DNA from 4 places in the Streptomyces sp. NPDC001351 genome. Region 1 is predicted to be linked to each of the others. Evidence: riboswitches for the same ligand, from Rfam matches in the RefSeq annotation. Region 1 holds a riboswitch; each other region holds the start of a gene.
What was found. A riboswitch is a leader RNA that binds a small molecule or an ion and turns the genes downstream of it on or off. The one in region 1 is predicted to bind cyclic di-AMP.

Region 1 (6,837 bases):
CCATGCCGTATGCCTCGTCGACGCGGCGCAGCGCCTGCGGGAAGCTGATCTTCTCCCGCTGGGCGAGGGCGTCGATCATCGCCTCCGCGCGGTCGCCGATGCCGCGCTTGGGCACGTTGAGGATGCGGCGCAGCGGCACCGAGTCCTCGGGGTTGGCCAGCACTCGCAGATAGGCGAGGACGTCCCGGACCTCCTTGCGCTCGTAGAAGCGGACACCGCCGACGACCTTGTAGGGCAGGCCGACGCGGATGAAGACCTCTTCGAAGACACGGGACTGGGCGTTGGTGCGGTAGAAGACGGCGACGTCTCCGGCCTTCGTCTCGCCGGCGTCCGTGAGACGGTCTATCTCGTCGGCGACGAACTGGGCCTCGTCGTGCTCCGTGTCGGCGACGTAGCCGGTGATGCGGGCGCCCGCGCCCGCGTTCGTCCACAGGTTCTTGGGGCGGCGGGACTCGTTGCGCTCGATGACCGCGTTGGCCGCGGAGAGGATCGTCTGGGTGGAGCGGTAGTTCTGCTCCAGCAGGATCGTCGTCGCGTCCGGGTAGTCCTCCTCGAACTGGAGGATGTTGCGGATCGTCGCACCGCGGAAGGCGTAGATCGACTGATCGGCGTCGCCCACGACGCAGAGTTCGGCGGGCTGGAGGTCGTACTCGTTCGGCGGTACGTCCTCATCGTGCGTGCCGGTGCCGACGAGTTCCCGCACGAGCGCGTACTGGGCGTGGTTGGTGTCCTGGTACTCGTCGACCAGGACGTGCCGGAAGCGGCGGCGGTAGTGCTCGGCGACGTCCGGGAAGGCGCGCAGCAGGTTGACCGTCGTCATGATCAGGTCGTCGAAGTCGAGGGCGTTCGCCTCGCGCAGCCTTGACTGGTACATGGCGTAGGCCTGGGCGAGGGTCTTCTCGAAGCCGTCGGCGGCCTGGGCGGCGAAGTCCTCCTCGTCGATCAGCTCGTTCTTCAGGTTCGAGATCTTGGCGCTGAAGGACTTCGGCGGGTAGCGCTTGGGGTCGAGGTCCAGGTCGCGGCAGACCAGGGCCATCAGGCGCTTGCTGTCGGCCGCGTCGTAGATCGAGAAGGAGGAGGTGAAACCGAGCTTCTTGGACTCCCTGCGCAGGATGCGCACGCACGCGCTGTGGAAGGTCATCACCCACATCGCGTTCGCGCGCGGGCCGACGAGCTGCTCGACGCGCTCCTTCATCTCACCCGCGGCCTTGTTGGTGAAGGTGATCGCGAGGACCTGGCCCGGATGCACGTTCCGCTCGCCCAGGAGGTAGGCGATGCGGTGGGTGAGCACGCGGGTCTTGCCGGAGCCGGCACCGGCCACGATGAGCAGGGGGGTGCCGGAGTGGACGACGGCCGCGCGCTGGTTCTCGTTCAGCCCGTCCAGGAGCGCGGCCGGGTCGACCGCCGGGCGGGGGGCGCCGTCGCGGTAGTAGGCCTCCCGGTCCGGTGGCACGTCGAACTTCCCGCCGAACAGATCGTCCGGAACCGGCTCCGGTACGTGATCGTCCTCGGGCGGCGGCGGAGGTTCCTCCTCGTGCCCGCGGGGGGCCTGGAGGTTCGCCAGGAAGCTGTCGTCAAAGAGGCTGCTCATCGCTCTCCGAGTCTAGGGTGCCCCACTGACAGCCCGCCGCCGCCCTGAGAACATCGCCGGAATCCGCGGGCTCCCCGGGGTGCCGCGGCCGCAGAATCCCTGATTCCTCCAGAGCCGACCACTGGCGCCCTCTCGCCCTCCAGAACCGCACCGTCACGGTCCGTAATCGACCAGGGACATGGATCATGCCGCCCCGTAGGCGGACGGCGACTTCCAGGCTGGAAGCAATCCGCCGGAAGCGGGTCGAAGACTACGACTCCGATCAAAACATGCCCAGCCTCCACAGAGGGTTCCGGATTGGCGACCGTACCCGGCCCCCTGACCGAAGGTCACGAAAATGTATCGGGCATATCGAACATCAACCTTCACAGGGGCCACACGAGTTGGCTACCGTTCCGGCAGGCCGCACGACCCCCACCGGCGAACGTCGCCGGGCCGCGCGGCCTCCGCCGAGTCCGGAGCGCCGCCGCGCATCCGGAGCCGGGGACCCACACCGACCTTGGGGTGAATCGGTCCTCCTCCCTTTCGGGGCACGGACCGTAGGGCAACCCTTCCGAACCACCCGCCCGAACCCGACAGCTAACCCGGTAGGCGGAACATGGAAGGAGTCGCCTCCCTTGGCGTCGCACCGCAAGTCGCGCCCCGCGGGTACGCGCGTAGCAGGCATACGCACCCCCGCCCTCGCCACGGCCGCCCTCACCTCGGTGGCCCTGCTGTCCCAGTCGGCGAACGCCGCCCCCGCCGCCGACGGCAACCCCAGCCTCGAAGAGGTCGAGAAGAAGGTCGACGACCTCTACCGCCAGGCGGAGTCGGCCACCGAGAAGTACAACGCGGCCAAAGAGAAGACCACGAAGCAGCGCAAGAACGTCGACACCCTCCTCGACGACGTCGCCAAGCGCACGCAGAAGCTCAACGAGGAGCGGGACCAGCTCGGTTCCTTCGCCGCGGCCCAGTACCGGACCGGAGCCGCCGCACCCGACACGGCGACCTTCCTGCTCGCGGACTCCCCGCAGGACTACTTCGACCAGACGCAGTTGATGAGTCGGCTGACCTCTCGTCAGAAGAGCGCGGTCGACGAGTACTTCACCGAGCAGTCCGCGACGATGAAGAAGCGCCAGGAGGCCTCCAGGAGCCTCGAGACGCTCACCGCGACACAGCACGACCTGCAGACCGCCAAGTCCACGGTGCAGAAGAAGCTCTCCGACGCGCGCGAGCTGCTGTCGAAGCTGACCGCCGAGGAGAAGGCGCGGCTCGCGGCGATCCAGAAGCAGAAGGAGGAAGAGGCCGCCCGCAAGGCCGCGGAGCTGGCGAAGCAGCAGGCGGCGGCGGAGAAGGCCAAGGAAGAGGCCGCGGCCCAGGACAGCGGCTCCTCCGGCTCGGGATCCACCTCCACCAGCGACTCCTCGTACGCCACCAAGGCCGAGAAGGCGCTGGCCTTCGCCCGCGCGCAGATCGGCAAGCCGTACGTCTGGGGCGCCACCGGCCCCGAGTCCTACGACTGCTCCGGCCTCACCCAGGCCGCCTGGAAGGCCGCCGGCGTCGACCTCCCCCGTACCACCTACGACCAGGTCAACGCCGGCACCACGGTCTCCCTGACCGACGCGCAGCCCGGCGACCTGATCTTCTTCTACGACGACATCAGCCACGTCGGCATCTACATCGGCAACGGCATGATGATCCACGCCCCCAAGCCCGGCGCATACGTGCGCGAGGAGTCGATCTACTACGGCGGCGAATCGATCATCCACAGTGTGGTGCGGCCTGCCTGAGGCACCGCAGGGCAGGGCACGCGCGCGTGCGGGGCAGTTTGTGACGCACGCGCGCGTGGCCGCGCTCAACCCGCGACGCACTCCTTGGCATGGCCCCATGTCAGGCCCCGCCTCTCTCCGCTCCTGCTGGGCGCAGCGTTCGCCTGCGGCCGGGGCCGCTGTGACGGCGAGCGCGCAGCCGTAGAGGACGAGCCCGAGCCGGAGCAGCGCGAGCGCCGCGTGCGCGAGCCATGCCGTCGCCTCCGCCCCGGCGAGCGTGGCGCCGAGCACCGCGAGCCCCCTGTGTGGCCACGCAAGCACAGGAACACCGCGCCAGGCCGGCAGCAGCGGCCACGGCACGGCCGCCGGCGCGAGCAGGGCCGCGGCGAGGGTCTGCCGTCCGAGGGCGGAGAACCGGGTCCCGAGGACGGCGGTCGCCGCGACGGCGGTCAGCGCTCCCGGCGCCCCCGCCTCCGCCCGCCACCTCTCCGGCTCCCGCACCAGACGGACACCGACGCCTGCCGCAAGCGCCACCCGGGCGACACGGGCCAGGCCCAGGACGACCCTCGACAGCACCTCGTACCCGTCAGGTGCAGCCCGACCGACACAATGACGGTCGCCGGATCGAAGCTCGTCCCGGCGGACAGCGCGCGCCTGTATCTGTGGAACGGCGACGAGTGCGGTGTCCTGCGCGCCGTCACCGTGGCACTGCTCGTGCTCGACCCGGCCTGGTACGCCGTACTGCTCGTCGCCGAGGCGGTCAGGCCGCGGCGCGGCTACGACGTGTGGCGCCGCGCGATCGTTTTCCCGCTGGGGATGACGGCGGCAGCCGTGCTGTCCGTCGCCGCGGGAGCCGTCGTCGCGGCCCGTGCCGGCATCAGGTCCACAGCACCGCGATGAAGATGTTCGCCGTGGTGAGCAGGCCCACCAGCCCGAACAGGCTCTTGTCGATCTTCTCGTCCTCCCGCTTCACATAGACCAGGCCGAGGATCACGATCAGCAGGGCCAGCTTCACGCCGATCTTGACGGTGTTGACGTGATGGTCGTCGGCCTGGTTGAGGCCGACCAGAATCGCGCCGGTGACCAGCATCGTCAGCGCGCCGTGCAGCATCGCCGGGACGAAGCGGGCCTCGCCGCGGCCCATCGCCTTCATCTGGGTGAAGAAGCCGCCGAGGAGCGCGGCGATGCCGATGATGTGCAGGCCGACGAAGAGATGGATGAGTACGTCCATGAGGCCGGAGCTTAAACAGGGGCGCGCGGGGCGCCGGACACCGCCCCGGCCTTCATCGGTGGATCTTGCATATATGCGGCCCATAGCACTCCGCCACCCGCTCGTGTCCCGGAACCACCACATCGGTCAGCGCACTGCGTGAAGTCGACGGCGCGAGTCCTGGATCACGGCCGCATACGGTCAGCCGGCGATCCGCCGAGGGCACTTCCGCACATCGCGTTACCGAGCCGGCACGGACAGGTTTAGCGTCCTCCACCAGGTGACCGGCTCCCCACCGCCGCCCGGGCCAGGGGCGGCAGTCGGCCACCACCGCCGAGAAGGTCCGGCGGCGGCCCGCTCCCCCTGTGCGGGCCGCCGCCGGACGCGTAAGCCGCCCCGGAACGGGCGGTCGTACGAAAGGACGGGCAGTCCACGTGGCAGCGCACCGCAGGCCAAGCCGGCGCTCGCTCAACGGCGGTCCGGCCCGGACGGCGTTCACGATCGCCGTGGCGGGCGCGGCGACCGCGACGGGCTTCGACGGGACCGGGCACGCCGAGCCGGATCTGACGCCGACGCAGGTCAAGGCGGAGGTGGACAGGCTGTACCAGGAGGCGGAGGCCGCCACCGAGAAGTACGACGGGGCGAAGGAGCAGGCGGACGCAGCCGAGCGGCGGCTGTCGACGCTGCGGGACGAGGCGGCGCGCAAGGCGGACCGGCTCAACTCGGCGCGGGACGAGCTGGGTTCCATCGCCGCGGCGCAGTACCGGGACGGCGGTCTCGACCCGGCACTGCAACTCGCGCTGTCGGACGACCCCGACCACTATCTCGAGGGTGCCGAGTTCGTCGACCGGGCGGGCACCCGGCAGGCGGCGGCCATGGCGGACGTACGCGAACAGCTGCGGGAGATCGAGCAGTTGCGCGGGGCCGCCCGCATCGAGCTGGCCGGACTCAGGTCGCGGCAGGCGGAGCTGAAGCGGGACGAGAAGACGATCACCGGGAAGCTGGATGCGGCGCGGCGGCTGGTGTCCCGGCTGTCGGCCGCCGAGCGCGCTCGGCTCGGGGACGGCGCCGACCGCGCCTCACGGTCCGGCGCGGGCACCCGGGACGGCCTCGTGTCTCTCGGCTCCGCGACCGCCGAGGCGCCCGACTCCCGCGCGGCGGCGGCCCTCTCGTATGCGTACTCCAAGCTGGGCAGCCCCTATGTGTGGGGCGCGACCGGCCCGGACGCCTTCGACTGCTCGGGCCTCGTCCAGGCCGCCTACCGCTCCGCGGGCATCTCCCTGCCCCGCACGACCTACGCCCAGATCGACGCCGGGCGCCGCGTCTCCCGCTCCGAACTGGCACCGGGCGACCTGGTGTTCTTCTACTCCGGCATCAGCCACGTCGGCATCTACATCGGCAACGGGATGATGATCCACGCCCCGAATCCGTCGGAGCCCGTGAAGGTCGCACCGGTCGACGAGATGCCGTTCGCGGGGGCCACGCGGGTGGTGTGAGCTTCGGGCCGACGCCCTCAGACCAGCCGTCGCGCCGTCGCCCACCGCGTCAGCTCGTGCCGGTTGGACAGCTGCAACTTCCGCAGGACCGCAGAGACATGGGACTCGACCGTCTTCACGGAGATGAACAGCTGCTTGGCGATCTCCTTGTACGCATACCCCCGGGCGATCAGCCGCAGCACCTCCCGCTCGCGCTGGGTGAGACGGTCGAGGTCCTCGTCGACCGGCGGGGCGTCGGTGGAGGCGAACGCGTCGAGGACGAAGCCCGCCAGACGCGGGGAGAAGACGGCGTCGCCCTCCTGCACGCGGAAGATGGAGTTGACGAGGTCCGTGCCGGTGATCGTCTTGGTGACGTAGCCGCGCGCGCCGCCCCTGATCACGCCGATCACGTCCTCCGCCGCGTCCGACACGGACAGCGCGAGGAAGCGGACGGGCTGCTCGGTGTCCGCCATCAACGGCGCGCAGCGGCGCAGGACTTCGACGCCACCGCCGCCCGGGAGGTGGACGTCGAGGAGGACCACCTCGGGGCGGGTCGCGGTGATGACCGTGACCGCCTGGTCGACGTCCGCGGCCTCGCCGACGACCTCGACTCCGGTCTGCTCGGTCTGGCCGATCTCGGCCTGGACGCCCGTACGGAACATGCGGTGGTCGTCGACGAGGACCACCCGCACGTGCCGTTCGCCCGCGCCACCGCCGGCCGCCGGCTCCACAGGCTCCGCGTTCGCCTCGGTCGGGTCGCTCATCACGTCTTCTCCGCCCTCTCCATCTCCAGCTCGACCTCCGTGCCGCCGT
Region 2 (6,837 bases), on a different contig from region 1:
ATGGACAGGCCCGCACGGTCCTTGCCCGCCGCGCAGTGCATCAGGGCGGGCACACTGTCCTCGGCGAGCGAGCGCAGCACACGCGCGTGCTCGGCGGTGCGCTCCTTGATGATCGTGCGGTAGGAGACGATCATGCGGTTCGCCGCCTTGCCGTCGCCGAGGAGCTCACGCAGCTGCTCGATCTCGCCGTCCCGGACCATCTTCCAGAACCCGGAGCCGTCCGCCGGGTCCGTCAGCGGCAGGTTCACATTGCGGACGCCCGGCAGTTCGACGTCCGGGCCCTCCAGCTTCTGGTCCGCCGCGTTGCGGAAGTCGAAGATGGTGTGCAGCCCCAGGGAGGACAGGAACTCGGCGTCCTCCTCGGTCGCGTGCGCGAGGTGGCCGCTGCGGAACAGCACTCCGTAGCGCACCCGCCGTCCGTCCACCGTCGGAAGTCCTCCCACATCACGGAAGTTGCGGACTCCGGCCAGCTCGGGCTCGGTCGACGGGATCTGCTGCGTCACGGGGTTTCCTCCCAGTCCGCCCGGCCGGCGCGGCTCGTCGTCGGGCACCCTCCCGACGATACGACATGCATTCCTGAGGCAATGAGTTGTCCACAGGCGTTGCGACCAGGCCACACGTGCCTTGATGATGTTGCGGATTGGTCGCACCTGTTCGGATGTGTGAGGGCTTGATGCTGGAAATCGCAGACAACGGCCGTACGTGGCTCCTCTCGGGGCCGGCCAGCAGTTACGCCGTCCACCTCACCGAGGACGACGAGCTGCTGCACCTGCACTGGGGCCCCCGGATCGCGCTCGCCGACGCCGAGGCACTCGCCGTCCGCCCGCTGCCGGACTACTGGCCCTTCGAGTCCCCGCTCGACGGGCGCGAGGAATACCCCGTGGAGGGCGGTCCCCGCTTTGTGCGGCCCGCCCTGTCCGTGCGCGGCGACGAGCGGCGCGGCACCGAGTGGCGCTTCGAGACGTATGAGGCGGAGGGCGACCACCTCCGGCTGGGCTTCCGGGACGGTGGGCTCGCGATCACGCTGCACTACCGGATGCGGCACGACGTCGTGGAACGCTGGGTGACCCTCGACAACGAGGGGCCCGCCCTGGAGCTGCTGCGCGCCGACTCCGCGACCTGGACGCTGCCCGAGCGCGAGGAGTGGCGGCTGGCCCAGCTGCACGGCCGCTGGGCCGCCGAGTCCCGGCTGACCGCCTCTCCTCTCACCTACGGTGAGAAGATCATCGGCAGCCGCCGCGGCCACACCGGACACCAGCACCTGCCCTGGGTCGCCCTCGACACCGACGCCACCGAGGAGCGTGGCGAGGTCTACGGCTGCGCCCTGGGCTGGTCGGGTTCCTGGCGGATCGCGGTGGCGCAGCTCCCGGACGCGCGCGTGCAGATCACCGGCGGCCCCGGTTACGACGACTCGGGGCTGCTGCGTCTGGAGCCGGGGGAGTCGTACACCACTCCCGTCTTCGCCGGGCTGTGGAGCGACGGCGGTTTCGGCGGCGCGAGCCGCGCCTGGCACGCCTACCAGCGTGCGTACGTCATCCCCGACGCCGACCAGGACCGGCCGGTGCTGTTCAACTCCTGGGAGGCCACGGAGTTCGACATCTCCGAGGAGCAGCAGGGCACCCTTGCGCGGCGAGCCGCGGCGATCGGCGTCGAGCTGTTCGTGGTCGACGACGGATGGTTCGGCAAGCGCACCAGCGACCGCGCCGGACTCGGCGACTGGACGGTCAACCGGGACCGCTTCCCGAACGGACTCAAGCCCCTCGCGGACTATGTGCACGCCCTCGGCATGCAGTTCGGCATCTGGGTCGAGCCCGAAATGGTCAACCCGGACAGCGAGCTCTACCGTGCCCACCCCGACTGGGTGCAGTTCCAGCCGGGACGAAAGCGGACGGAATTCCGCAACCAGCTCGTGCTGAACCTGGCCCGGGAAGACGTCCAGGAATACCTCTGGGAGCAGCTCGACGCACTCCTGTCCAGCGCCCCGATCGACTATGTGAAGTGGGACTTCAACCGCTGCTTCACCGACGCGGGCTGGCCCGGCGAGCCCTACCCGCAGCGCCTCTGGGTCGATCATGTCCGTGCCCTGTACGCCCTGTTGGACCGGCTGCGGGCGGCCCACCCGAATGTCGCCTTCGAGTCCTGCTCGGGCGGCGGCGGCCGCATCGACCTCGGGATCATGAGCCGTACGGACCAGGTGTGGACCTCGGACAACACCGACCCGCTGGACCGGCTCGCCATCCAGCACGGCTTCAGCCAGATCCATCCGGCGCGGGTGATGGCCGCCTGGGTCACCGACAGCCCGAACACCCAGCTCAACGGCCGGGAAAGCTCGCTGCGCTTCCGGTTCGTGAGCTCCATGGCCGGCGTGCTCGGGGTCGGCGGGGACCTCACCCGGTGGACCGAGGAGGAGCTCGTCGAGGCCGGCGAGTGGGTGGCGCTCTACAAGGAGATCCGGCCGCTGGTGCAGCACGGGGACCTCTACCGGCTGCGGCCGCCGCGCGGCGGCCTGAGCGCGGTGCAGTACGTGCGCGGGGACGAGGCGGTCGTCCTCGCCTGGCTCCAGGCGCAGAGTCATGGCGAGCCCGTACCGGCGCTGCGACTTCGGGGCCTCGACCCGACAGCCTCGTATGAATGCCCCGAAACAGGCGAAATCCGCAGCGGTGCCGTATTGATGCATCACGGACTGCGTACCGGATTGCGTGGTGACCTCGACGCGGCAGTTTTCCGTCTGCGGCGCATCTGAGACTTCTGTCCGGATTGGCGCTCCTTCGGCCCCCTTCATTCCAACTCGCTCCCGAATAGAGGATTCTGGAGTCGGGGCACGTGAGGAGCGTCATATCCGTGACGGTGCGTGGCGCGTCATGTCCACGTAATTCAGGTGCTTTACAAGGGCGTTTGGCGGAGACGATCATCCGGGAATTCACGCAGGGTCACCGGGTTTTCGTACAAGGGATCAATAGAAACGCATTCTCGGGGAACCGGCACTTGTTGCTTTGCGTCTTGGTCGCTTACGTTCGCCACCAATCCGGACGGACGCCCAATCCTGCCGCCGCCCGGTGCCCGCAGAACTCACCCGTGAACGGCAGGAGCGGGGGACCCACAGGTACAACCGCCTGTTCCGGTCTCCGGAACGGCTAGGGGTAAAGCCGCGTCGCATGCGCGGCCGGGCATCTCCAGCCCGAACCCGACAGCTCACCTCGCAGGCGCCGGAGAGGAATTCGTCATGCCCGCGAAGGGTAAGCACCGCCGTCCGAAGCCCCAGCGCTTCACCCGCTCCATCGCCGTCGCCGGAACCGGTGGCGCCGCACTCGCTCTCCCGCTCATGGGGGCCACCGGCGCCCATGCCGCCACAACTCAGTCCGCTTCCCGGGCGGTTTCGGAAAAGGCCGTCCAGTCCCTTCCGGTCGCCGAGAAGAAGGCGGCGCAGAAGAGCGCCGCGGGCAATGCGGGCGTGCGGACCTATTCGGTGCGGGCCGGCGACTACCTCTCGAAGATCGCCGACGAGCAGCATGTCGCCGGCGGCTGGCACAGGCTCTACTCGGACAACCGCCGGGCCGTCGGCGACAACCCGTCGCTGATCCACCCGGGCCTGAAACTGGCGATCGGCCGGAAGGCCGCGACGGACACCACCGAGTCCTCGTCCTCGTCCGCCTCGAAGACGTCTTCGTCCGCCGACAGGGCGACCGCCACCAAGGTCTCCGAGTCCGCCCCCACCGGCTTCACCCTCCCGGTGATCGGCGGCACCATCGGCACCGGCTATCACGTGGCCGGCAGCATGTGGTCCAGCGGGTACCACACCGGCGTCGACTTCGTCGTCCCGACCGGCACCTCCATCAAGTCCGTGGGTGCGGGCACGGTCGTCTCCGCGGGCTGGGGCGGCGCCTACGGCAACCAGGTCGTCGTCCGGCTCGCCGACGGCTACTACGCCCAGTACGGGCACATGTCCCAGATCTCCGTCTCGGCCGGCCAGACCGTGGCCGAGGGCCAGCAGCTCGGCCTCTCCGGCGCGACCGGCAACGTGACCGGCCCGCACCTGCACTTCGAGATCCGCACCACGCCCGACTACGGCTCCGACGTGGACCCGGTCGCCTACCTCCGCTCGAAGGGCGTCGGCGTCGGCTGACCTCCCCTCACAACCACCTGCCTGACACGCAGCCGAAGGCCGGACCTCGATCCCCGGGTCCGGCCTTCGGTGTGTCCGGCTGTGCGCCTGTTTGCCGTGTTGCGCCTGGAGTGCACACAGCACCGACCAGCAGCCGTACGCACGTGGGCACTTCGCCTTCCGGGCCACATGGAGCCATTTCCGGATCGCCGACTTCAAGGTCCGGCGCCCCGCCCCGCAGCATCGCTGACGCGTCAACATCCCTGCTCGGAGGGTTATTCCGGGCTTGGCGAACACTTTAGAAGTGGCTTATCTCACCGCGCGTCAACCCTTTCCTACGGTCGCGTAGGTCACATTCGAAGGTGAATCATGGTCGATGTGGCAGACGATTCGAAGAGTGACAGCAGATCAGTGATCGGGTCGTACGTTGCGGTGGGGGACAGCTTCACCGAGGGCGTCGGCGATCCCGGCCCCGACGGGGCGTTCGTCGGCTGGGCCGACCGGTTCGCGGTACTTCTCGCGGACCGGCGACCCGAGGGCGACTTCAGGTACGCGAACCTCGCCGTGCGCGGCAAACTGCTCGACCAGATCGTGGAGGACCAGGTTCCGCAGGCCGTCGAACTGGCGCCGGACCTGGTCTCCTTCTGTGCGGGCGGCAACGACATCATCCGTCCCGGCACCGACCCCGACGAGGTCGCCGAGCGCTTCGAGCGGGCGGTGGCCCGGCTCACCGAAGCCGCCGGCACGGTCATGGTGACCACCGGCTTCGACACCCGTGGCGTTCCCGTGCTCAAGCATCTGCGCGGCAAGATCGCCACCTATAACGGGCATGTACGGGCCATCGCCGACCGGTACGGCTGTCCCGTGCTCGACCTGTGGTCCCTGAAGACCGTTCAGGACCGCAGGGCGTGGGACGGCGACCGCCTCCACCTCTCACCCGAGGGGCACACGCGCGTGGCGCTGCGCGCCGGGCAGGTCCTCGGCCTCGAGGTTCCGGCCGACCCCGACCAGCCCTGGCCGCCGCTCCCGCCGCGCGGCACCCTCGAGGTGCGACGGGACGACGTGCACTGGGCGCGCGAGTACCTGGTGCCGTGGATCGGCCGCCGACTGCGCGGCGAGTCGTCCGGGGACCACATCACGGCGAAGGGTGCGCTGTCGCCGGACGACATCAAGATGCGGATCGCTTCGGTGGCGTGAGTGCTGCCTTGGGGCGCCCTGAAACCGTGCCGGGCGGGGCGCTCGCGATGGCTTGAGAGCGGATCGCTACGGCGAGCGGAGACGCGGCCCGGCGGCACCGAGCCCCCGCCGAGTGCGGGGGCTCAGTGCTCCGTCGCCGTCAACGCCGCCCGCTCCAGCCCCAGTTCCCGGGCCAGCGCCTCGTCCACCCACTCCTGCGCCCGCGCCCGCGACACCGCACCGGCGTACGAGGTGAGTTGCACGGCGAGCCCGTCCAGCAGCGCGGTCAGGCGCAGGGCGGCGCCGTGCGGGTCCGGGCAGTGGAACTCACCCGCGGCCACGCCCTCCGCGACGACCTCGGCGATCGCCGCCTTCCACTGCTTGTCGAGGTCGCGCGTGACCTCCCGCAGAGCGGGCTCGCGCAGCGCCGCCGCCCAGCCCTCGATCCACAGCCGCCAGCCCTTGGCCTGGCCCGTCGGCGCGTACCAGCGCACCGCCGACCGCAGTCGGCGCAACGCCGTCGTACGGCGGCCGAGAAGCTTGCGCAGATGCGCGAGGTCGTCCTCGGCGGCGAAGGTGAACGCGGCGGCGACCAGCTTCTCCTTGGTGGAGAAGTGGTACAGCACCAGCGCGTTGCTCACGCCGAGCGCCGAGGCCACGTCGGCGATCCTGACCGCCGCCACACCCCGCGCCTCGATCTGCCCGATGGCGGCCCGCAGCAACTCCTCACGCCGCTCGGCCACGCTCAACCGCACTCTCGCCACGCGGTCACCCTATTCCGTCGCCGCTGGTGACGCCGGGCGAGGTCGGCACGTGGCGGGTTCGCGACGGTGCGCAGTGCCGGCCGTACACCTGCTCGCCCCGGACCGTCGTCAGCGGTACCAGCCGAAGCGTTCCGCGATCACCGGCAGCCGGTCCGCGACGATGGCGTGCGCGGCCGCCCGCGGGGTCGTCCCGTCGGCCTGTGCGCGGGCCAGCATCTGTTCGGTCAGGGCGCGCATCGAGCGGCGGGTGTGGGCGAACGCCTCCTGAGCGTCCGCGCCGATGTCGCCGAACAGGGTCCACCACCACCAGGCATTGGTCCCGGAGTTGACGACCACGTCCGGCAGCACGGTCACCCCGCGCGCGGCCAGCAGCTCCTCAGCCTCGGGCAGTACGGGCATATTGGCCGCCTCGACGATCCAGCGGGCGGTGACGCGCTCCTGGCCGACGGCGTCGATCGCGTACGAGACCGCCGCGGGCACGAGCACCTCCGCCTCGGCCGACAGCCAGGCGTCGCCGGGCAGTTCACGGTCGCCGGGACGCAGGGCGGCGCGGTCCACGGTGCCGTGCGCGTCCCGCGCGGTGAGCAGCGCCTCGACGTCGAGGCCCGCCGGGTTGGCGATCGTGCCCTTGATGTCGGCGACGGCGACGACGGTGAGCCCGGCGCGCGCGAGGAAACGCGCCGTCGCCCCGCCCATCGTGCCCAGACCCTGTACGGCGACCCGGGTTCCGGCGTACGCCACCCCGGCCCGGTCGAGGGCCGCGAGCGCCGATTCGGCGACCCCGCACCCGCCGAC
Region 3 (6,837 bases), on a different contig from region 1:
TCGGCCGGAGCCGACGCGGGCATGCCGTCGGCGCCGATGCGGTCATAGCGTACGGTGGCGATGAACTCGCCGCCGACCGTGGCCGCGAGTCCCACCCGGTCCACAAAGTCGTGGTGCGTGAAGCGGTGGACGTCCTTGGCGGACAGACGAGGGTAGGGCGCGAAGAAGCGGTAGTACTTCGACTCGTCCGAAACCTGCTCGTAGAAGCTGACCAGGCGCTCGGCGTCATCAACGGTGATGGGGCGGATGCGCGCGGTGCCGCCGTCGCGCAGCACCACGTCGGCCTCCCAGTGGGCTGGGTACTCGTGCCGGTCCGGCGAGGTCTGCATGGGCCCCAGAGTACGGCTCGCGTCCGACAACGGCGCGAGGCAGTCTGTGGAGAACACGGCAGTCCGTTGAGAAGAGAACAAGGACGGAAGTCGGGCCGAGGCCGCGGCCCGACCGCCCACCCCGGACGGGACACAGGACCGCTCCGGAGACGTTTCACGTGTGGGAAACTGGTCTAGACAACCCTGAGACACTGAAGGGCAGCATCACATGGCTGAGCGCCGCGTCAACGTCGGCTGGGCCGAGGGCCTCCACGCCCGCCCCGCTTCCATCTTCGTCCGGGCCGCCACGGCCGCAGGTATCCCGGTGACGATCGCCAAGGCCGACGGCAACCCCGTCAACGCGGCCTCCATGCTGGCCGTTCTCGGCCTGGGCGCCCAGGGCGGCGAGGAGATCGTGCTCGCCTCCGAGGCCGAGGGTGCGGACGTCGCCCTCGACCGGCTGGCGAAGCTGGTCTCCGAGGGGCTCGAGGAGCTTCCCGAGACCGTCTGATCACGGCACCACAGAAGGGCTCGTCCGAATTGCCGGGCGAGCCCTTCGCATTTCCCGCGCAGGGGCGCTGCAATTTCCGATCACGGGCAGCAGAAACAATGCCCCTCGAATTGTTCCTTCTTTGTATACGGCGCCCGTGTTAATGCCGCAGGCCCGACATGTTTACGGCATGTTGCGAGTTCCTCACACCGTTCACCCGCTCCGGGCCGCCGAAGCGCAGCCGGTGCACGGCGCTCGAGCGCTCGGTGTGCAGCGCGGTGACCGCCCGCGCGCGCTCGCTGTCGCCGCGGGCCACGGCGTCGACGATCGCGCCGTGCTCCGCCCAGGACTCCACGGGGTTGGCCGGTGCCTCCACGGCGTACATCCAGGCGATCTTGTGGCGCAGCTGGGTCAGCATCGAGGTCAGCGCGGGGCTTCCGGAGGCCTGGGCGAGCGTCTCGTGGAACCAGCCCCCCAGGGAGCGCAGATCCTCGCTGTTGCCCCTCCTGGCCCGCTCCTGGCCCAGTCTGACCAGGCCGCGCAGGACCTTGAGATGGGCGTCGGTGCGCCGCTGGGCGGCCCGGGAGGCGCCGAGCGGTTCCAGCAGCATGCGCATCTCCAGCAGGTCGGCGGCCTCCTGCTCGGTCGGTTCCGCGACGCACGCGCCCGCGTGCCGCCGGGTCACCACGAAGCCCTCGGCCTCCAGGGTGCGCAGGGCCTCGCGCACGGGGACGCGCGAGACGCCGTAGCGGCGCGCGAGGAGTTCCTCGGTGAGGCGGCTGCCGCGCTCGTAGACACCGGCGACGATGTCGTCCCGGATCGCCGTGCACACCGAGTGCGCCGGAATACGCATGACCGACCTCCGACTTAATCCCCGTGAAACGTCGATGATTGACGTGTATCGGTGACTCTATTGCACGGAGCCGGAATTTCCGACGGCGGGCCGGAATCCATGGATATTTTTTGGACAGCGGGGCGGCAGAAACACCGAAAGCCCCGGCTCGGGAGCCGGGGCTTCAGCAGATCCTGCGATCCGTCGTCAGACGTTCACGCCGTGCGAGCGCAGATAGGCGACGGGGTCGATGTCCGAGCCGTACTCGGGGGTCGTACGGGCCTCGAAGTGCAGGTGCGGTCCGGTGGTGTTGCCGGTCGCGCCGGAGAGGCCTATCTGCTGGCCCGGGGTGACCGTCTGGCCCACCGAGACGCCGATGGACGACAGATGGCCGTACTGGGTGTACGTGCCGTCCTGCATCTTGATCACGATCTGGTTGCCGTAGGCGCCGCCCCAGCCGGTCTGGACGACGGTGCCGGCGCCGACCGCGTGGACGGGCGTACCGCTCGCGGCGTGGAAGTCGATGCCGGTGTGGCTGCCGGAGGACCACAGGGAGCTGCTGGCCCGGTAGCCGGTGGAGACGTACGAGTTCGATATCGGCGCCACGAACGTGTTGAGGCGCTTGCGCTCGGCCTCGCGGGCGGCGCGCTCCTTGGCCTCGCGCTCCTGCTTGGCCTGGGCGGCGGCCTTCTCGCGTGCCGCCTCCTGGGCCGCCTTCTTGAGCGCGGCCTCCTCGGCGGCCTGCTTCTGGGCGTCGGCCTGGGCGTCGATCTTGTCGGCGATCGTGTCGCCGATGGTGATGACGGGGGTGAGCCCGGTCTGCTCGACGGAGGTGTCGGCGGCGAGCGCGGGGGCTGCCAGGGTACCGATGACGCCGGTGGCGGCGAGGGCCGCGACCCCGGCGGCGCGGGTGCTGGTGCGGTGCATCCGTGCGGGGCGACGGTGCTTCCCGGTGGCGCGCGTGAACGCCATGTGGTGGCTGGTCCTTTCCTTCCCTCTCGCCTACCGGGTTAGCTGACGGGTTCGGAGCAGGAAGGTCTCCTACGGACTCCCTCGCTGCACGCGCGGGCGTCCGATTCACCCCAGGGACTGCGGTGGGTCCCCGGCTCCCCTGGCTCGCGCCGTACGGGGACTCGGCGATGGCTGTCCGGTGCCGCGGATGCGGCGCGGTGCCTGACGGACAGCCCGGAAGACGCTAAGCGGCAGCACTTTCAATCCCCAAACGGATCAAGGCGTTTGTAGCGCATCCCACAGGGCAGACAGGCAACTCTCCTTCGATTCTCCGCCAATTCGGACATAAGAGGGCCCTGGTGACGCATCCGTCACCAGGGCCACGCCACGCGCGCGTGCCGCTACTCGGCCGACACCACCGCGACTTCACCGATCCCGAGGGCCTCGACAGGCTCCTTGATCTGCGCCGCGTCCCCGACGAGAACCGTCACCAGACGGTCCACCGGGAAGGCGTTCACGACCGCCGCGGTGGCCTCCACGGTTCCGGTCGCGGCGAGCTGCTGGTACAGCGTCGCCTGGTAGTCGTCGGGCAGGTGCTGCTCGACCTGGTCGGCCAGGGTGCTCGCCACGGCCGCCGCGGTCTCGTACTTCAGCGGCGCCACACCGACCAGGTTCTGTACGGCGACGTCGCGCTCGGCGTCGGTGAGACCGCCCTCGGCGAGCGTGCGCAGCACCTTCCAGAGGTCGTCGAGCGCCGGGCCGGTGTTCGGGGTGTCGACGGAGCCGCTGATGGCGAGCATCGCGGCGCCGGAGCCGTCCGGGGCGGACCTGAGGACCTGACCGAACGCGCGCACACCGTAGGTGTAGCCCTTCTCCTCGCGCAGGACGCGGTCCAGGCGCGAGGTGAGGGTGCCGCCGAGGCAGTACGTGCCGAGCACCTGGGCGGGCCACACGCGGTCGTGCCGGTCGGCGCCGACGCGGCCGATGAGCAGCTGCGTCTGGACGGCGCCGGGACGGTCGACGATGATCACGCGCCCGGTGTCGTCGGCGGTCACCGGCGGCACGGGGCGGGGTTCGGCCTTGGAGCCGGTCCACGCGCCCAGGGTGTCGCCGAGCAGCGCGTCCAGGTCGATGCCGGTGAGGTCGCCGACGACGACGGCGGTGGCCGTGGCGGGCCGGACATGGCGGTCGTAGAAGGCGCGTACGGCCGCCGCGTCGATCTTCTCGACCGTCTCCTCGGTGCCCTGGCGCGGGCGCGACATGCGCGAGGTCGCCGGGAAGAGCTCCTTGGAGAGCTCCTTGGCGGCACGCCGCGAGGGGTTGGCCAGCTCGTGCGGGATCTCGTCCAGGCGGTTGCGGACCAGCCGCTCGACCTCGCTGTCGGCGAACGCGGGCGCCCTGAGGGCGTCGGCGAGCAGACCGAGCGCCTTGGTGAGACGGGAGGCCGGGACCTCGAGGCTCAGACGTACGCCCGGGTGGTCGGCGTGCGAGTCGAGGGTGGCGCCGCAGCGCTCCAGCTCGGCGGCGAACTCCTCGGCGGAGTGCTTGTCGGTGCCCTCGGAGAAGGCTCGCGCCATGATCGTGGCAACGCCCTCGAAACCGGCCGGCTCGGCCTCCAGGGGCGCGTCCAGGAGCACCTCCACGGCGACGACCTGCTGGCCGGGACGGTGGCAGCGCAGGACGGTCAGGCCGTTGTCGAGCGCGCCACGCTCGGGGGACGGGAACGCCCACGGCTTGGCCTCGCCCGCCCGGGGCTGCGGGTGGAACTGCATCGTGGCGAGCTCGGTCACTTGGCCGCCTCCTCGTTCTGGTCGGTGGCTTGCACCGTGGCTTCGGACTCGGGGTCTTCGGGGAAGTCCTCGTCCTGGGTGTGCTCCGCGGACTCGGGCGAGAGCGGCTCGTAGACGAGCACCGCGCGGTTGTCCGGGCGCAGGCGGGCCTTGGCGACCTCCTGGACCTCCTCGGCCGTCACCTCCAGGACGCGCTGTACGGCGGTGAGGGCGAGCTGCGGGTCGCCGAACAGGACGGCGAACCGGCACAGTTCGTCGGCGCGGCCCGCGACCGTGCCGAGCCGGTCCAGCCACTCGCGCTCCAACTGGGCCTGGGCGCGCTCCATTTCCTCGGCCGTGGGGCCCTCCGCGGCGAACCGGGCGAGCTCCTCGTCGATGGCGGCCTCGATCACCGGCACCTCGACGTCACCGGAGGTCTTCACGTCCAGCCAGCCCAGGGAGGGCGCTCCGGCCAGCCGCAGCAGACCGAACCCGGCCGCGACGGCCGTACGGTCGCGGCGTACCAGCCGGTTGTAGAGGCGGGAGGACTCGCCGCCGCCGAGGACGGTGAGCGCCAGGTCGGCGGCGTCCGCCGCGCGCGTGCCGTCCTCGGGCAGCCGGTAGGCCGCCATCAGGGCGCGCGCCGGGACCTCCTCCTCGATGACCTCGCGCAGCTGCTCGCCGATGATCTCGGGCAGCGAGCCGTCGCGGGGCTCCGGCTTCCCGTCGTGCGAGGCGATGGACCCGAAGTACTTCTCGATCCAGGCGAGCGTCTGCTCCGGGTCGATGTCGCCGACCACCGAGAGGACGGCGTTGTTCGGCGCGTAGTACGTGCGGAAGAACGCGCGCGCGTCCTCCAGGGTCGCCGCGTCCAGGTCGGCCATCGAGCCGATCGGCGTGTGGTGGTACGGGTGGCCCTCCGGGTAGGCGAGGGCGGTCAGCCTCTCGAACGCCGTGCCGTACGGCACGTTGTCGTAGCGCTGCCTGCGCTCGTTCTTGACGACGTCCCGCTGGTTCTCCATGGACTCGTCGTCGAGGGCGGCGAGCAGGGAGCCCATCCGGTCGGCCTCCAGCCAGAGGGCGAGCTCCAACTGGTGGGCGGGCATGGTCTCGAAGTAGTTGGTGCGCTCGAAGCTGGTGGTGCCGTTCAGCGAGCCTCCGGCGCCCTGCACCAGCTCGAAGTGCCCGTTGCCCTTGACCTGCCCGGAGCCCTGGAACATCAGGTGCTCGAAAAGGTGAGCCAGGCCGGTACGTCCCTTGACTTCGTGGCGCGAGCCGACGTCGTACCAGAGGCACACCGCCGCGACCGGGGTCAGGTGATCCTCTGAGAGCACCACGCGCAGGCCGTTGGCCAGGCGGTGCTCGGTCGCTGTCAGGCCCCCGGTGCCTGCCTGGTCTGTGGCCGTGTGACCCATGGGCATGTACGTCCCTTCGCCTCGCGGATGCGGTGGTTCGAACCGCGGTTTTCCTGCCGGTCCTGCCACTGTATGCAAGCGTGCAGATCGTCGGCGAAGTTCCCGGACGACATACGCCCACAGCGGATCGCGTAGCCTTCCGCCACGCCGGGAACCTACTTCGACGCCAGGTCCTCGTCCGCGTTGTCAGTGCCGCGGTCCACAATGGTCGCGTCAGAACCCGTTCACGCTTCAGCGCGAGCAGCCAGAAAAGAGGAGCCGGCAGCGATGGCCCGCCGCAGCACGAAGACCCCGCCGCCCGACGACTCGTTCGAGGAGCGCATCCTCGACATCGACGTCGTCGACGAGATGCAGGGCTCCTTCCTCGAGTACGCGTACTCGGTCATCTACTCCCGAGCCCTGCCCGACGCCCGCGACGGCCTCAAGCCGGTCCACCGCCGCATCGTCTACCAGATGAACGAGATGGGCCTGCGCCCCGACCGCGGCTATGTGAAGTGCGCGCGCGTGGTCGGCGAGGTCATGGGCAAGCTGCACCCGCACGGCGACGCGTCGATCTACGACGCCCTGGTGCGCATGGCCCAGCCCTTCTCCATGCGCGTGCCGCTCGTCGACGGCCACGGCAACTTCGGCTCGCTGGGCAACGACGACCCGCCGGCCGCCATGCGGTACACCGAGTGCCGCCAGGCCCAGGCGACGAGCCTGATGACGGAGTCGATCGACGAGGACACGGTCGACTTCGCGCCCAACTACGACGGCCAGGAGCAGGAGCCGGTCGCCCTGCCCGCGGCCTTCCCGAACCTGCTGGTGAACGGCTCGTCGGGCATCGCGGTCGGCATGGCGACGAACATGCCGCCGCACAACCTCGCCGAGGTCATCGCGGCCGCCCGGCACCTGATCCGCTACCCGGGTGCGGATCTCGACACCCTGATGAAGCACGTCCCCGGCCCGGACCTGCCCACCGGCGGCCGCATCGTCGGCCTCGCCGGCATCCGGGACGCGTACGAGACGGGCCGGGGCACCTTCAAGATCCGTGCCACGGTCGAGATCGAGACCGTCACCGCCCGCCGCAAGG
Region 4 (6,837 bases), 190 kb from region 1:
ACTCGCGGACATCGCCGCGCGTTTCATCAAACAGATCGGCTTCACCGGCATCATCGACCTCGACCTGCGCTTCGACCGGCGCGACGGACAGTACAAACTCCTCGACTTCAACCCCCGCATGGGCGCCCAGTTCCGGCTCTTCGAGAACGAGTCGGGGGTGGACGTCGTCCGCGCCATGCATCTCGACCTGACCGGCCGCACCGTCCCGGAGGGGGAACAGCGGGCCGGCCACCGGTACATCGTGGAGAACATCGACCTGCCCGCCCTGCTCGCCTACCGCCGCAGCGGCTATACGACGCCGCACGCACCGGCGCGCGCGAGCGGCACGGAGCTGGCCTGGCTCGCGGGTGACGACCCGCTGCCGTTCCTCACGATGCTCGCGCGCTTCGTGCGGCCGGGCGCGAAGCACCTGTATCAGCTGTGGCGGACCAACCGCCGTGGCAGCACCACCAGTTCGGGCGGCTAGCCGGCCGGTCGGTCGCCCGAGACGAACCACACGAAGTGACGAAGTGAGCGTCCTGGGGAGGGACTTCGTGATTCAACCGGTTGCAGTCATCGGCGCCGGGCCCTTCGGCCTGTCGACCGCCGCCCATCTCCGAGCACGCGGACTGCCGGTCCGCGTCTTCGGCGAGCCCATGGTCAGCTGGCGCGACCACATGCCCGCCGGAATGCTCCTCAAGTCGACCCCTGCCGCCTCCAGTCTGGACGCGCCGCAGCAGGGCCACACACTCGCCGACTACTGCGACGCCGCCGGCATCAGGCGGCTGGTGACGGACGAGGACATCATCCCCGTCGAGACCTTCATCGCCTACGGCGAGTGGTTCCAGCAGAAGCTGGTGCCCGAACTGGAGCGGGTGCGGGTGGTGTCGGTGGACCGGCGAGGGGGCGACGGCTTCGAACTGAAGCTGGACTCCGGTGAGTTGTTCACCGCCCGCGCGGTCGTCGTGGCCACCGGCCTGTCCGGGCTCGCACACCTGCCGGCCGAACTGGCCACCGCCGCGGCGGACGGACCCACCCCCACGGGCCCGGTCTCCCACAGCTCCCAGCAGCACGACCTGACGCGCTACGCCGGCAAGGAACTGATCGTGATCGGCGCCGGCCAGTCTGCGCTGGAGACCGCGGCACTGGCTGCGGAGGCGGGCGCACAGGTGCGGGTGGTCTCCCGCGGCCGCGGCAGGGTCGCCTTCGGCGCACCACCGTGGAAGCAGCCCAGGCTGCGCCCCGAGTCGCCCTTCGGCCGCGCCTGGTCCCTGTGGGCCCTCAGCTACTACCCGCACCCCTACCGCTATCTGCCGGCCGAGGCCCGCCACTACCTGGTGCGCCGCGTCCTCGGCCCGCTCGGCGCGTGGTGGCTGCGCGACCGTTTCGAGGGAAAGGTGCAGGTCAGCGAGGTCGACCGGATCGTGCGGGCGGACGCGGCCGACGGCTGCCCGAAGCTGACGGTCCGCACCCACGCGGGCCGCATCCAGGACATGTCCGCGGACCACGTGATCGCGGCCACCGGATACCGGGTGGACATCGCGGCCATGGACTTCCTCGGCCACGGACTGCGCACGCGACTCGCGGTGAGCCGCGGCACCCCCAAACTGGGCGCGGGATACGTCTCATCGGTCCCCGGCCTGTACTTCACCGGCCTGCCGGCCGCGGCGTCGTACGGCCCGGTGATGCGCTTCGTGTGCGGCACCGAGTTCGCCTCTCCGAGGCTGGCCAAACACCTGGCGGCAGCGCACGGCTAGGCACGGGTCGCGGGCTCCTGCCTGACGATGAAGAGCCAACAAGGATAAGGGAGTTGAGCGAGGGCCGGTGGGGGAATCGGCCGTCGTCCGGTTCGCGATGAGTCGGTGGGGCGTCCTGTCCGTATTCTCTGATCATGGCCGCACCCACCGCATATGCACTCATCGCCACCGACCTGGACGGCACGCTGCTCCGAGGCGACGACACGCTCTCCGACCGGTCCCTCGCCGCTCTCGCACGGGTCGCCGGGGCCGGCGCCCGGCACCTGGTCGTGACGGGCCGGCCGGCCCCCAGGGTGCGGCCGCTCTTCGACCAACTGGGCGGCAGGGGGCTCGCGGTGTGCGGGCAGGGCGCGCAGGTGTACGACGTGGGCGCGGACCGTCTGCTGTGGTCCGTCACCCTGGACCGGGAGCTGGCCGAGACCGCCCTCGGCAAGATCGAGGCCGAGGTGGGCCAGGTGTACGCGGCTGTCGACCAGGACGGTGTGGAGGGACTCACGCTCATCGAACCGGGCTACCTGATGCCGCATCCGACGCTGCCGGCGGTCCGGGTCGACCGGCGCGACGACCTGTGGTGCGAACCCATCAGCAAGGTGCTGCTGCGCCATCCCGACCTGTCGGACGACGAGTTGGCGGCGACGGCGCGTTCGGTGGTGGGTTCGCTGGCCACCGTCACCATGTCGGGGCCGGGGACCGTCGAACTCCAGCCATGCGGCATCACCAAGGCGACGGGCCTCGCGCTGGCCGCCGCACACCTGGGACTCGGCCCGCAGCAGACGATCGCCTTCGGCGACATGCCCAACGACATCCCCATGTTCGACTGGGCCGCCCACGGCGTCGCCATGGCCAACGCCCACCCCGAACTGAAGGCGGTGGCCGACGAGATCACCCTGTCGAACGAGGACGACGGCATCGCCGTCGTCCTCGAGCGACTGTTCGTCGAGTCCGGGGAGCTCGCCGAATTCGTGGAGCTTTGAGCGGCCGCACCCGGAAGGGGTGCGGGGCTGTATCCATATGCGGCTCCGCCGCGATGGGGGTCCCCCCGCTCATGGGGGTCCCCCCCGCTCGAGCGAAGCCGAGAGCGGGGGAGAAGCCGAGAGCGAGGGAGCGACCAGCCACGACGGGCCCGCAGAGGACCGACAGTCCTCCGTGGCACTTCTAGCAGAGTGGCACTTCTGGCGGAGAGCTCAGTAGGCGCCGAACACGTTGTCGATCGACCCGTACCGCGCGGCAGCGTACTTGCAGGCGGCCGTGATGTTCGCGATCGGGTCGAAGGGGTTCATTGCCGTGCCGGGCACGTGGTAGGCGAGGAACGTCGGATCGATGACCTGCAGCAGACCCTTGGACGGAGTGCCGGCGAGCGCGTTCGAGTCCCAGTTGTTGATGGCGGCCGGGTCGCCCGAGGACTCGCGGATGATGTTGCGGTAAATGCCGTTGTACGTCCCGGGAATCCCGTTCTGCTTCATGACCTGGAGGGCGCCCCGGATCCAGCCGTCGAGGTTGTCGGCGTAGCCCATCGACTTCACGTTGGCCACGGTCGGGGTGGCCGCGGACGCACTGGTCGCCCCGATGAGCGGCAGGGCGAGAACGGCGGCGCCCGTACCGGTGACGGCGAGCTTGCGGGCGAGGCGGTTGTTTCTGGGGCGGCGGTGCTGACCTGTTGCAGACATGGCGGGATCCTCTCCGGCGCCTGCGAGGTGAGCTGTCGGGTTCGGGCGGGGAGATGCCCGGCCGCGCAGCCGTACGGCAACGCGACTTCACCCCTAGCCGGCCCGGGACGATGCCCGGTCCGGCGGCCTACCTGGTTCCCCCGCTCCTGCCGTGCGAGTGAGTTGGTCGATGGTCGTGCCCGGGCGGCGGCAGGATTCGGCGTCCACCCGACAGGCCGGGAACGTATGCGAGAGCACATGGCCGGAACAAGTGTCGGGCTCACAGATCAGGGCTATTGACCTTGGTCTGAGGCTTATGGGGCACTTGATCCTTTGCGGTTGCCAAGGCTCAACTCGCGTACGGAGGAGGGGAAGCGGCGGGAGGGCGGCCCTCGGCGGCCCGTACTGCCGTGTGAGTCAAGTCACCGGCATCCGCAAGGGCGGCAAATAGGACAATGGCCCCAACTCGTGGGCAACCAGCCGCTCATCGCCTCATTGGGGGGCGAAAGCGGAACCTGTGGTGTGGTGCACCTCGTTGTCATGACGGTCGCCTGTCGAGCACCCCGTGCCGGGCTCCGGAGGTCCTCGTGAGCCGATTTCGTGGGGGGAACGGGGGAACGGGGGAAGGGGGCGACCGTGCCGACTCGTACGGACGTGTCGGGAGGCGCGTCGGCCGACACCCCGATAGACAAGTCGATAGATATCCGTTCTTATCGGTTGATCAAAAACATACCGGTCGTGATCCGATACCACCCGGGCTGGACGGGTGGGCGGCATCGGTGATCGAAAGGTGACCGGATACGCTGACTTGAGTGATGTCAGCGACCTATCGACAAACCGTGTAACCGCCAGTAGACACCAGCAGACAGGAGACCCCTCGTGACCGTCGTCGGGCCGTTCGGGCTGAGCGTGCGGGACCAGGCTCTGGAAGCCGATGTCCAGGCCGGATTGGCGGCCGTCGAGGAAGGTTTGCTCGAAGCCACCAAGAGTGAGGTGCCCTTCATCACGGAGGCCGCCCAGCACCTGGTGCGGGCGGGCGGGAAGCGGTTCCGCCCGCTGCTCGTGATGCTCGCCGCCCAGTTCGGCGATCCGTATGCGCCTGGGGTCGTGCCGTCGGCCGTGGTGGTGGAGCTGACCCATCTGGCGACGCTGTACCACGACGACGTGATGGACGAGGCCGCCGTGCGGCGCGGCGTCGACAGCGCCAACGCCCGCTGGGGCAACTCGGTGGCGGTCCTCACCGGCGACTTCCTGTTCGCGCGCGCCTCGCACATCCTCGCCGACCTCGGGCCCGAGGCGGTCCGGGTGCAGGCCGAGGCGTTCGAGCGCCTGGTCACGGGGCAGATCCTGGAGACGGCGGGGCCGCAGGACGGACGGGACCCGGTCGACCACTACCTGGACGTGCTCGGTGGCAAGACGGGCTCGCTGGTGGCCGTGTCCTGCCGCTTCGGGGCGATGATGTCGGGCGCCGACGAGACGGTCGTGGATGTGCTGACGCAGTACGGGGAGCGGCTCGGGGTCGCCTTCCAGCTGGCGGACGACGTGCTGGACATCGCCTCCGAGTCGCGCGAGTCCGGGAAGACGCCCGGGACCGACCTCCGCGAGGGAGTCCCCACCCTTCCGGTGCTGCGGCTGCGGGAGCGGGCGGCGCGTCTGGGGCTTGCCGAGGACATCGCCCTGTGCGAGCTGCTGGACTCCGACCTGAGCGACGACGCGCGGCACGCCGAGGCGCTCGCCGGACTGCGGGCGCACCCCGCGCTGGAGCAGGCGCGCCGGGACACGGTGCGGTACGCGGAGGACGCGCGAGCGGCCCTGGCTCCGCTGCCGGAGTGCGACGCCAAGCTCTCGCTGATGGAGATGTGCGACGCCGTGGTGCACCGGGCCGGCTGACCCGTCCGTCGTGCGGCCCCTGGCCGGCGCTCCTGGGTGGCGTGATGCACGTCACACGTCTGGACTGAGTCCAGAATGAGATCACTTCCGTAGTGATATCTCAGAAGGCCGATACAGGGGGTGTCGGCCGGTCTACGGGGAGAAAACAGAATCATGGGCATGAATGCGACGTTCTCGAAGCGCCGTAGGAGCCTGATGGTCACCGCTGTCGCGGTGGCCGCCGCCGGGGGGATCGCCGCCGCCGTGATCCCGGCCCACGCCACCGGGGGGACCGTGTCCGACGACACCGGGGGAACCCTTCTGGCCGCCAGTCTGCGCGGGGCCAACGAGGTGCCCGTGGCGGGCGGTCCGGCCGTCGGCGACCAGGACGGCGCCGCTCTCGAGTTCATCAAGGTGCAGGACGACAGGGTGTCCGTCGCCGTGACCTGGCGCGGCACCGGCAAACCGACCATGCTCCACATCCACCAGGGCGCCAGGGGTACCAACGGCGGCGTCAAGGTCGACTTCACCGACCTGCTGAAGAACAGCAAGCGGCACAGCGTCACCGGCACGGTCGAGGTCAAGGACGCCGCCCTGCTCGCCGCTCTCAAGTCCGACCCGGGTTCGTTCTACGCCAACCTGCACACCACCGAGTTCCCCGGCGGAGCCGTCCGCGGCCAGCTCCACAAGGTCACCGTCGCCGCCTTCGACTTCCATGACGCCCTGCACAACGTCCAGGCGTCCGTGATCAAGGGCAAGCAGATCTACGAGTGCAAGCCCGCCGCCGGCGGTGGCTACGCCTTCGCCCAGCGGGACGTCGCCGCCCTGCTCGGCGGCGGCATTCGGCACTCCTTCGTCGCGCCCAACTCCGGTACGCCCCAGTGGGTCGCACCGGACGGAAGCGCGGTGACCGGAGCCGTCCTGTCCAAGACGCCGAACGGCGACGGCAACATCCCCGAGCTCGACCTCAAGGCCACTGAGGCCGGCAAGCGCCACGGCCTGCTCGCGAACACCGCCGAGATCCTGCGGCTCAACACCGTGGGCGGAGTGGCCCCGGCCGGGTCCTGCACGCCCGGCGCGATCGCAGGCGTCCCGTACCGGGCGGACTACGTCTTCCTGCGGAACTGACGGGAGCTGACCCCGGGCGGGCGGCGTCTTCCTCCTACGACGCCTACGGGTCGGGGCAGGCGCCGCCCTCTCGCGTCATACCCCAGATGTACACGGAGTTGGCCCCCGGGGCTGACGCTTCCTCCTGGCCGATTTGGTGAGATGGAAACCACGGAAATCACCACTGATCACCGATTCGGGTGAGAATGGCGGCTCGGGGTGGACAACAGAAACGCACGAGTTGGACAAGCCGCCGCCGACGACGGAGGTAGCGCACACATGGCACCGTACGAATCCGACGACAGCACGACCGCCGGGGAGGCCGACGACCTGCCCGCGGGCCGGCGCAAGGCCGCGCGGTACGTCGTCCCGGTCGCGGTGGTGGGGGTGGCGGCGGCGACCATCGGGCTCGTCCCCGCGCTCGCCGACTCAGGCGACCCGAACCTGCCGAAGATCAGCGCACAGCAACTCATCGAGAA

Region 2: linked by a shared signal. The riboswitch ahead of ACFY1U_RS13310 (peptidoglycan DD-metalloendopeptidase family protein) and the one ahead of ACFY1U_RS07220 (NlpC/P60 family protein) in region 1 are both predicted to bind cyclic di-AMP.
Region 3: linked by a shared signal. The riboswitch ahead of ACFY1U_RS43670 (M23 family metallopeptidase) and the one ahead of ACFY1U_RS07220 (NlpC/P60 family protein) in region 1 are both predicted to bind cyclic di-AMP.
Region 4: linked by a shared signal. The riboswitch ahead of ACFY1U_RS06295 (transglycosylase SLT domain-containing protein) and the one ahead of ACFY1U_RS07220 (NlpC/P60 family protein) in region 1 are both predicted to bind cyclic di-AMP.

Annotation. Positions count from the first base shown of each region.
Region 1 covers NZ_JBIAWS010000002.1:345,239-352,075, reverse strand. Annotated here, with positions in the region: gene pcrA (DNA helicase PcrA) at 1-1,591, opposite strand, end outside; cyclic di-AMP (ydaO/yuaA leader) riboswitch at 2,043-2,200, shown strand; gene ACFY1U_RS07220 (NlpC/P60 family protein) at 2,209-3,360, shown strand; gene ACFY1U_RS07215 (hypothetical protein) at 3,949-4,239, shown strand; gene ACFY1U_RS07210 (hypothetical protein) at 4,217-4,570, opposite strand; gene ACFY1U_RS07205 (NlpC/P60 family protein) at 4,984-6,045, shown strand; gene ACFY1U_RS07200 (LuxR C-terminal-related transcriptional regulator) at 6,063-6,788, opposite strand; gene ACFY1U_RS07195 (PspC domain-containing protein) at 6,788-6,837, opposite strand, start outside.
Region 2 covers NZ_JBIAWS010000003.1:666,710-673,546, reverse strand. Annotated here, with positions in the region: gene ACFY1U_RS13320 (tyrosine-protein phosphatase) at 1-503, opposite strand, end outside; gene ACFY1U_RS13315 (alpha-galactosidase) at 674-2,743, shown strand; cyclic di-AMP (ydaO/yuaA leader) riboswitch at 3,061-3,219, shown strand; gene ACFY1U_RS13310 (peptidoglycan DD-metalloendopeptidase family protein) at 3,224-4,123, shown strand; gene ACFY1U_RS13305 (SGNH/GDSL hydrolase family protein) at 4,514-5,299, shown strand; gene ACFY1U_RS13300 (TetR/AcrR family transcriptional regulator) at 5,422-6,042, opposite strand; gene ACFY1U_RS13295 (Glu/Leu/Phe/Val dehydrogenase dimerization domain-containing protein) at 6,151-6,837, opposite strand, start outside.
Region 3 covers NZ_JBIAWS010000018.1:117,237-124,073, reverse strand. Annotated here, with positions in the region: gene ACFY1U_RS43685 (GNAT family N-acetyltransferase) at 1-329, opposite strand, end outside; gene ACFY1U_RS43680 (HPr family phosphocarrier protein) at 538-819, shown strand; gene ACFY1U_RS43675 (GntR family transcriptional regulator) at 959-1,651, opposite strand; gene ACFY1U_RS43670 (M23 family metallopeptidase) at 1,838-2,602, opposite strand; cyclic di-AMP (ydaO/yuaA leader) riboswitch at 2,615-2,779, opposite strand; gene ACFY1U_RS43665 (M16 family metallopeptidase) at 2,983-4,371, opposite strand; gene ACFY1U_RS43660 (M16 family metallopeptidase) at 4,368-5,765, opposite strand; gene ACFY1U_RS43655 (DNA topoisomerase (ATP-hydrolyzing) subunit A) at 6,033-6,837, shown strand, end outside.
Region 4 covers NZ_JBIAWS010000002.1:160,019-166,855, forward strand. Annotated here, with positions in the region: gene ACFY1U_RS06280 (ATP-grasp domain-containing protein) at 1-466, shown strand, start outside; gene ACFY1U_RS06285 (NAD(P)-binding domain-containing protein) at 534-1,736, shown strand; gene ACFY1U_RS06290 (HAD family hydrolase) at 1,871-2,710, shown strand; gene ACFY1U_RS06295 (transglycosylase SLT domain-containing protein) at 2,921-3,403, opposite strand; cyclic di-AMP (ydaO/yuaA leader) riboswitch at 3,408-3,582, opposite strand; gene ACFY1U_RS06300 (polyprenyl synthetase family protein) at 4,262-5,272, shown strand; gene ACFY1U_RS06305 (CHRD domain-containing protein) at 5,432-6,379, shown strand; gene ACFY1U_RS06310 (outer membrane lipoprotein carrier protein LolA) at 6,638-6,837, shown strand, end outside.